DNA from 2 places in the Rhizobium sp. CFBP 13726 genome. Region 2 is predicted to be linked to the other one. Evidence: riboswitches for the same ligand, from Rfam matches in the RefSeq annotation. Region 2 holds a riboswitch; the other holds the start of a gene.

Region 1 (4,001 bases), on a different contig from region 2:
TCACCGTGTCGTAGATCACCGAAAGCACCCCGTCTTCCATCAGCTGGTAGGTCGCGGTGACGGTGCAGTTGCCGGGATATCCGGCGCGTCCGTCCGGGTCGGTGATCTGCAGCACGAGTCGGTCTTCCGCGTGATCGACGATCGACCAGATGCGCCGGGCGATACCGTCGGATCCGCCGTGCAGATGGGTTACGCCGTCTTCGTTGAGTTCCAGCTGGTATTCTGTGCCGTCGATCGAGAAGCGGCCATCGCCGATGCGATTGGCACAGCGACCAGGCGTGGCGCCGAAATACGGAGAATAGGCCTCATAGTCCGCAAAATTGTCGAACCCCAGCACCAAAGGCGGCTCGTGGCCGGCAAGCCGCAGATCCTGAATAACCGAGCCCCAGGTGAGAACCTGGGCTGTCAGCCCGCCGCCCGACAGCGTGATCCGATGCACCGCCTCGCCGCTCTTCGTCGTGCCGAAAATCTCGAATTCATGACCCGTCATAACCCATCTCCCGAATGTTTGCGGCAAACTGCGTGATTTCGGTCAAAGCTGCAACGAGGCCAGCGGAAAAATCCGTCAGGCTATCATCCAGCAAGGATGACGGGGCAGAAACCGGTCTCGGTCACTCGGTGCCGATTTTTTCGAGGTCGTAAGGCGTCGTCTGGTAGATCTCGTTAATCCAGTTTCCAAACAGCAGATGCGCATGACCGCGCCAGCGGTTGAGCGGAGCCAGCGTATCGTCGTTGTGCGGAAAATAGTCGTGCGGCATCTTGATGGGGATGCCGGCATCGACATCGCGGAAATACTCGTCGGCAAGCGAGGTGGAATCGTATTCGACGTGGTTAAACATGAACAGCCGCCGTCCGGCCCGCTCATGCACGAGGCAGAGGCCCATTTCGTCTGATTCCATCAGGATCTCGAGGTCACTGCCGGCCTTTTCAACATCCTCCCGACGAACTTCCGTCCAGCGCGACACCGGCACCTGGAAATCGTCGGAGAAGCCGTTGAGGTAGACGGAGGCCGGCGACAGGTTGCGGTGGCGATAGACCCCAAACGCCTTTTCCTTCAGCCCGTGCTTCGGAACGCCGTGGAAATGATAGATGGCGGCCATCGCCCCCCAGCAGACATTCATGGTGGAATGCACGTTGGTGGTGGTCCAGTCGAAGATTTCCTTCATCTCCTGCCAGTAGGTGACATCCTCGTATGGCAGGGTTTCCACCGGCGCGCCGGTGATGATGAAACCGTCGAACTTGCGGTGCTTCACCTCTTCCCACGTCTCGTAGAACGACAGGAGATGATCTTCCGATGTGTTCTTGGCCTTGTGGCCGCCGATGCGGACCAGCGAAAACTCGACCTGCAGCGGCGAGGCGCCGACAAGGCGCGCCATCTGCACCTCGGTCTTGATCTTGTTGGGCATGAGGTTGAGAAGCCCGATCTGCAGCGGCCGGATGTCCTGGCGCACGGCCATCGTTTCGGTCAGTACCCGCACGCCCTCGGAAACGAGCGTATTGAAGGCAGGCAGCGTATCGGGGATCTTGATCGGCATCTCTTCAACCCAAAAACAAAAAGCCGGCACGAAAAATCGCAGCCGGCCCGTGGGAAGTTTTTGAAACTCTTCTCGCGGCCCTTTAGCGACTTTTTTTACGTGGCTGCAAGCCGGCCGGCCAAATCACCACGGAATTTCGACTTTTCAAATAATCCTTGCCACGCCCGCCGTCAATGGGAGCAAAAATGACCGCTTTCGCACGAACAGTGCGACACGCGCCTTTCCCTTGCCAGCCGCTTTAGGATAAGGGCATGAGCAATGGCCAACTCGACCTTCACGATCCTGCTCGGCGGTGACCTCACCGTAACCGACCGACTGCAAAAGGCAGTTGCCGCAAGCCGCTTCATCGCGGCAGACAGCGGCATGCGCCATGCAGAGGCGCTGGGTGTGATGCCGGAGCTCTGGGTGGGCGATTTCGATTCCTCCGACGCAGACCTGATCGAGCGCTATCCCGATGTCGAGCGCCGGACCTATCCGCCGGAAAAGAACGAGACGGACGGCGAGATTGCGACGGCCGAAGCGATCGAACGCGGCGCGACGCGGCTCATTCTGATAGGCGCGCTGGGCGGCGAACGGTCCGACCACGCGCTCCAGCATTTTCTGCATGCGATGAGCCTTGCCGAGCGCGGCCATGACGTTCTTCTCACATCCGGCGAGGAAGAGGCTGTGCCGTTTCTCACCGGCACGATGACACTCGACCTGCCCAAGGGCGCGTTGTTTTCCGTCATCGGTTTTACGGGCCTTACAGGCCTGGACATTCTTGGCGCGCGCTATCCACTCAAGGATTACACGCTGCCCTTCGGTTCTTCCCGCACCGTGTCCAACGTTGCAGAAGGGCCGGTCCAATTCCATTTACGTGACGGCAGGGCGATGATCCTTGCCCGTCCAAACGATTTTTCCGGAGCATAGACGCCGCATGGCACCGCCTATTCTGAAACTCGACGATATCGTTCTAACCTTCGGCGGCACGCCGCTTCTCAACGGAGCTGCCCTGCAGGTAGAGCCCGGCGACCGCATCTCTCTCGTCGGCCGCAACGGTTCCGGCAAATCGACGCTGATGAAGATCGCCGCCGGCATGGTGGAAGCGCAGTCGGGCGAGGTTTTCCGGCACCCCAATGCGACGATCCGCTATCTCGAACAGGCGCCGGATTTCGCTGGTTACAAAACCGTGCAGGCCTATGCGGAAGCGGGGCTTGGACCGGGCGACGACCCCTATCGCGTCACCTATCTCCTGGAGCATCTCGGCCTGACAGGAGAGGAAGATCCGGTCAGGCTTTCGGGCGGAGAAGCCCGACGTGCAGCACTTGTCCGCGTCATGGCGCCGGAACCTGATATCCTGATGCTGGACGAGCCGACCAACCATCTCGATCTGCCGACCATCGAATGGCTGGAAGACGAGTTGCGCAAGACCCGCAGCGCGCTCGTCGTCATCAGCCATGACCGTCGCTTTCTCGAAAAGGTATCCAACGCCACCGTCTGGCTCGACCGCGGCACCTCCCGCCGCCTGTCGCGCGGTTTCGGCCATTTCGAAGCCTGGCGCGATCAGGTTCTCGAAGAGGAAGAGATCGAGCAGCACAAGCTCGGCAAGGCGATCGAGCGCGAAGAACATTGGATGCGCTACGGCGTGACCGCAAGGCGCAAGCGCAACATGCGCCGCGTCGGCGAGCTGCAGTCCATGCGTGCCGACTACCGCGGCCACAAGGGGCCGCAGGGTTCCGTTCAGGCCTCCGTCGCCGAAGGTCGCGAGTCCGGCAAGCTGGTGGTGGAAGCGGAAAACATCACCAAGACCTATGACAAGCCGATCGTCGCGCCATTCTCGATCCGCATCCATCGCGGCGACCGGATCGGCCTGGTCGGCCCGAATGGTGCTGGCAAGACGACGCTGCTGAAGATGCTGACGGGCCAGCTCGCCCCCGACGGCGGCTGGATCAAGCTCGGCACCAATCTCGAGATTGCCACGCTCGACCAGAAGCGCGAGGACCTCGATCCCGCCGACACGCTGTCCCATTACTTGACAGATGGCCGCGGCGAAACGCTGCTGGTCAACGGCGAACAGCGGCATGTGGCGGGCTACATGAAAGACTTCCTGTTCCAGCCGGAACAGATCCGCACGCCGATCAAGAACCTCTCCGGTGGCGAGCGCGCGCGCCTGATGCTGGCCCGCATGCTGGCAAAGCCGTCGAACCTTCTGATCCTCGACGAACCGACCAACGACCTCGACATCGAGACGCTCGACCTGCTGCAGGAAATCGTCGCGGGCTATGCCGGCACCGTCATTCTCGTCAGCCATGACCGCGACTTTCTCGACCGCACCGTGACCTCGACGATCGCTCCGGTAGACCCGGATGCGCCGGATGGACGCTGGATCGAATATGCAGGCGGCTATACCGACATGCTGCAGCAGCGCAAAGGCATGGCCGACGAAAAGCGCCGCGCCGATAAGGCGGAAAAGGCAAAGACCGAAGG
Region 2 (4,001 bases):
AACGAACTCGATTTTGCCGGCGACGACCGCGTCGTGCCCTTCCAGGTGGATGGCCTCGATGTGCGCGGCCGTGCGGTCCAGCTCGGGCCACTCCTCAACGCGATCCTCGGACGGCACGATTATCCGGCACCTGTCGCACGGCTGCTGGCGGAAGCCGTCGTGCTCACTGCACTGCTGGGCACTTCGCTGAAATTCGAAGGCAAGTTCACCATGCAGACCAAGGGTGACGGCCCGGTCGACCTGCTTGTTGCCGATTTCTCCACGCCGGATGCATTGCGCGCCTATGCCCGCTACGACGAGGATGCACTGGCCGAAGCCGTCGAGAACGGCAAGATCTCGCCTGCCGAACTGCTCGGCCATGGCTTTCTTGCGCTGACGATCGATCAGGGCCGCGGCATGCAGCCCTATCAGGGCATCGTTCCGATGGACGGCTCGTCGCTTGAAGAAATGGCCGGCGTCTACTTCCGCCAGTCCGAACAGATCCCGACCAGGGTTCGCCTCGCCGTCGCCGAACTCATCGACCGCGACGAGGACGGCAACCCGCGCCACAACTGGCGCGCTGGCGGACTTGTCGCCCAGTTCCTTCCACAGGCGCCTGAGCGCATGCGCCAGCCCGACCTGCATGGCGGCGACGGTGACGAACGCGATGCCGTCGAAGTCGAGGACGATGCCTGGTTAGAGGCGAGCACGCTGGTCGGCACCATCGATACGGACGAGCTGACCGATCCGCAGGTGGCGATCGAACGGCTGCTGTTCCGGCTGTTCCACGAGCGCGGCGTGCGGGTCTATGATCCGCAGACGGTGTTCGACCGCTGCAGCTGCTCGCGCGACAAGATCAAGGGCGTGCTGGACGGGTTCTCTGCGGAAGAAATCCACGCGAGTGTGGAAGATGGAGAAATCGCGGTAACCTGCGAGTTCTGCTCGACCACCTACAAGTTCGTGACGGAAGAATTCGAAAGCGCCTGATCCGCTTTGCGGGTCAGTTCAGAACGCGCACGACGCCTGGTGAATCCAGCGAGAAGGCGGGAATGTCGACTTTGAAAGTCTCGCCTTCGTCCGTCTTCATATCGTAGGTGCCGAACATGACGCCGGATGGCGTGTCGAGCGGGCACCCGGACGAATATTCGTAGCTGTCGCCGGGCTCCAGTCGCGGCTGGTCGCCAACGACGCCTGGTCCGTCGACCTCGTCGACGATCCCGTTTTCGTCCGTGATGTTCCAGTAGCGATGCACGAGCGTAACGCTGATCGAGGACTTGTTCTCGATCACGATCCGGTATCCCCAGACATAACGACTGTCCTCGGGGCTCGACTGCTCCTCGAGATAATAGGGCTCGACGGCGACGTCTATGTCTCTGGTGCGGGCGCGGTACATTGGCACCTCAAGATTGCTCATCGTGCCGATATCGTACAGTGGGGGAGAAAGGTCAAGAATTCTCGCGGCTTGCATCTGAGGCAATGTCGCGTTCTTGATGATAGGGATAACTGATATGGTAAACCCGGAGCGTTCCGGGTCTACCCATCGTTCGGCGTAAAGTCGATCAGATCTGCTTCAGCGCCTGCGCGAAATCTTCCAGCAGGTCGTCCGCATCCTCGATGCCGGCCGAAAAGCGCACGGTGCCGGGCGAAATTCCCAGTTCCGTACGGGCTTCGTCGCTGAGGTTTTTGTGCGTCGTCGTTGCCGGATGCGTGATGATCGAGCGGGTGTCGCCGAGATTGTTGGAGATGGTGACCACCTCCATGGCATTCTGCAGCTTGAAGGCCGCTTCCTTGCCGCCCTTCAGCTCGAAACAGACCAGCGTCGATCCGCCCGTCATCTGCTTGGTGATGATATCGGCCTGCGGATGGTCTTTGCGACCGGGATAGATCACTTTCGCGACCTTGCTCTGCTCGGCCAGGAAATCGGCGATCTTCGCCGCATTCGACGTCTGCTGGGCAACACGGATCGGCAGCGTTTCCAGCCCCTTGATCAGTGTCCATGCGGTGAACGGCGACATCGCCGGACCGGTATGGCGATAATAGTCCTGCAGGTGCTCCAGAACCCATTCGCGGTCCGAAAGGATGACGCCGGCAAGGCTCCGGCCCTGGCCGTCGATATGCTTGGTGGCGGAATAGACGACCACATGGGCGCCGAGTTCCAGCGGCCGCTGGAAGAGCGGCGTTGCGAACACGTTGTCGACCACCAGACGGGCGCCGACCTGATTGGCAAGCTTGGCAACGCCGGCAATGTCGATCACTTCCAGCGTCGGGTTTGTCGGGCTTTCCAGGAAAAACACCTTGGTGTTGGGCTTGATCGCCGCTTCCCAGTTGGCAAGGTCGCGACCGTCGACCAGCGTGCATTCGATGCCGTAGCGCGGGGCGAGCGTTTCGACAACCCAGCGGCAGGAACCGAACAGGGCCCGCGCGGCAACGATATGGTCGCCGGCGCGAAGCTGGCACATGAGCGCTGCCGTGATGGCGGCCATGCCGGAGGCGGTGGCGCGGGCTTCTTCTGCACCTTCCAGCGCACACATGCGCTTTTCGAACATGTCGTTGGTAGGGCTGCCGTAGCGGGCATAGATATAGCCGTCGGCCTCGCCCTTGAAACGGGCCTCGGCGGCTTCTGAACTGTCGTAGGCGAAGCCCTGCGTCAGGTAGATGGCTTCCGACATCTCGCCATATTGCGAGCGCAGCGTGCCGCCATGGACGAGCGTGGTGGCAGGGCGCCAGTTCTTGTTCGGGGATTTGCTCATGTGTTCATCACCTTCGTGATACAAAAAAACCGGCCGCAATCGCAGACCGGTTTTCAACCCGGTCTTTTTAGCCACTTGTTTAACGTGGCTGCAAGCCGACCGGCCAAATCACCACGGGATAAAGCTGCCTTACGCCTCGCTTCCGCTTGCGTCAATGGTCCGCATTTGGTTTTGTCGGCCCCAAAATCTGAAAGAGACATGATGGCTCGCGAAACGGGAATTCTGGCGGACCGCGCAATTGCGGCGCTCTTCGAACAAGGACGGCTGAAGTCCGAGAGGGCGCTTGATCAGGACCAGATCCAGCCGGCGAGCCTTGATCTGCGCTTGGGGCAGAAGGCGTTTCGCGTGCGCGCCTCGTTCATGCCGGGGCCGATGAGCCTCGTGTCCGACAAGCTCAAGCGCCTCAGCCTGCACGTCATCGATCTCTCCGAAAGCGCCGTCCTCGAAACCGGCTGCGTCTATATCGTGCCGCTGATGGAAAGCCTCGATCTGCCGGCCGAGATGTCGGCTTCGGCCAATCCGAAAAGCTCCACCGGCCGCCTCGATATCTTTACCCGCGTCATCACCGATCGCGCCCAGGAGTTCGACAAGATCCCTTCAGGCTATCGCGGTCCGCTCTATCTCGAAATTTCCCCGCGCACATTTCCGATCGTCGTGCGCCAGGGCTCGCGCCTGTCGCAGATCCGCTTCCGCGTCGGCAACGCCCTTCTGCAGGAGCCGGAGCTGTTGGCGCTGCATGGAGCCGAAACGCTGGTCGCCGCCGCGCAGCCGAACATTTCCGGCGGCGGCATAGCGCTATCGATCGACCTTGCCGGCGACAACGATGGCCTGATCGGCTACCGCGGCAAGCACCACACGGCCGTCGTCGATGTCGACAAGAAGGCCCAGCATGATCTGTTCGATTTCTGGGAGCCGATCCACAGCCGCGGCCGCAACGAACTGATTCTGGATCCGGATGAATTCTACATCCTCGTCTCGCGCGAGGCCGTCCATGTGCCACCGCTCTACGCGGCCGAAATGACACCGTTCGACCCGCTGGTCGGCGAATTCCGCGTCCATTACGCCGGCTTCTTCGACCCCGGCTTCGGCCACGAGGCCGCCGGCGGCCGCGGCAGCCGCGCAGTCCTAGAGGTGCGCAGCCACGAGGTCCCGTTCATCCTCGAAGACGGCCAGATCGTCGGTCGCCTCGTCTACGAACACATGCTGGAAGAACCCCAGGGCCTCTACGGCTCCGGCCTCGGCTCGAACTATCAGGCGCAGGGCCTCAAACTC

The links. Region 2 has a riboswitch for S-adenosylmethionine ahead of IFT66_RS15925 (O-succinylhomoserine sulfhydrylase). Riboswitches for the same ligand answer to the same signal wherever they lie in the genome.
Region 1: another riboswitch for S-adenosylmethionine. It lies ahead of metA (homoserine O-acetyltransferase MetA); the one in region 2 lies ahead of IFT66_RS15925 (O-succinylhomoserine sulfhydrylase).

The regions. Positions count from the first base shown of each region.
Region 1 covers NZ_JACYUU010000002.1:1,304,384-1,308,384, forward strand. Annotated here, with positions in the region: gene IFT66_RS13495 (aldose epimerase family protein) at 1-490, opposite strand, end outside; gene metA (homoserine O-acetyltransferase MetA) at 612-1,535, opposite strand; SAM riboswitch at 1,598-1,675, opposite strand; gene IFT66_RS13505 (thiamine diphosphokinase) at 1,794-2,444, shown strand; gene IFT66_RS13510 (ABC-F family ATP-binding cassette domain-containing protein) at 2,452-4,001, shown strand, end outside.
Region 2 covers NZ_JACYUU010000003.1:384,512-388,512, forward strand. Annotated here, with positions in the region: gene IFT66_RS15915 (Hsp33 family molecular chaperone) at 1-966, shown strand, start outside; gene apaG (Co2+/Mg2+ efflux protein ApaG) at 980-1,372, opposite strand; gene IFT66_RS15925 (O-succinylhomoserine sulfhydrylase) at 1,539-2,729, opposite strand; SAM riboswitch at 2,776-2,854, opposite strand; gene IFT66_RS15930 (2'-deoxycytidine 5'-triphosphate deaminase) at 2,928-4,001, shown strand, end outside.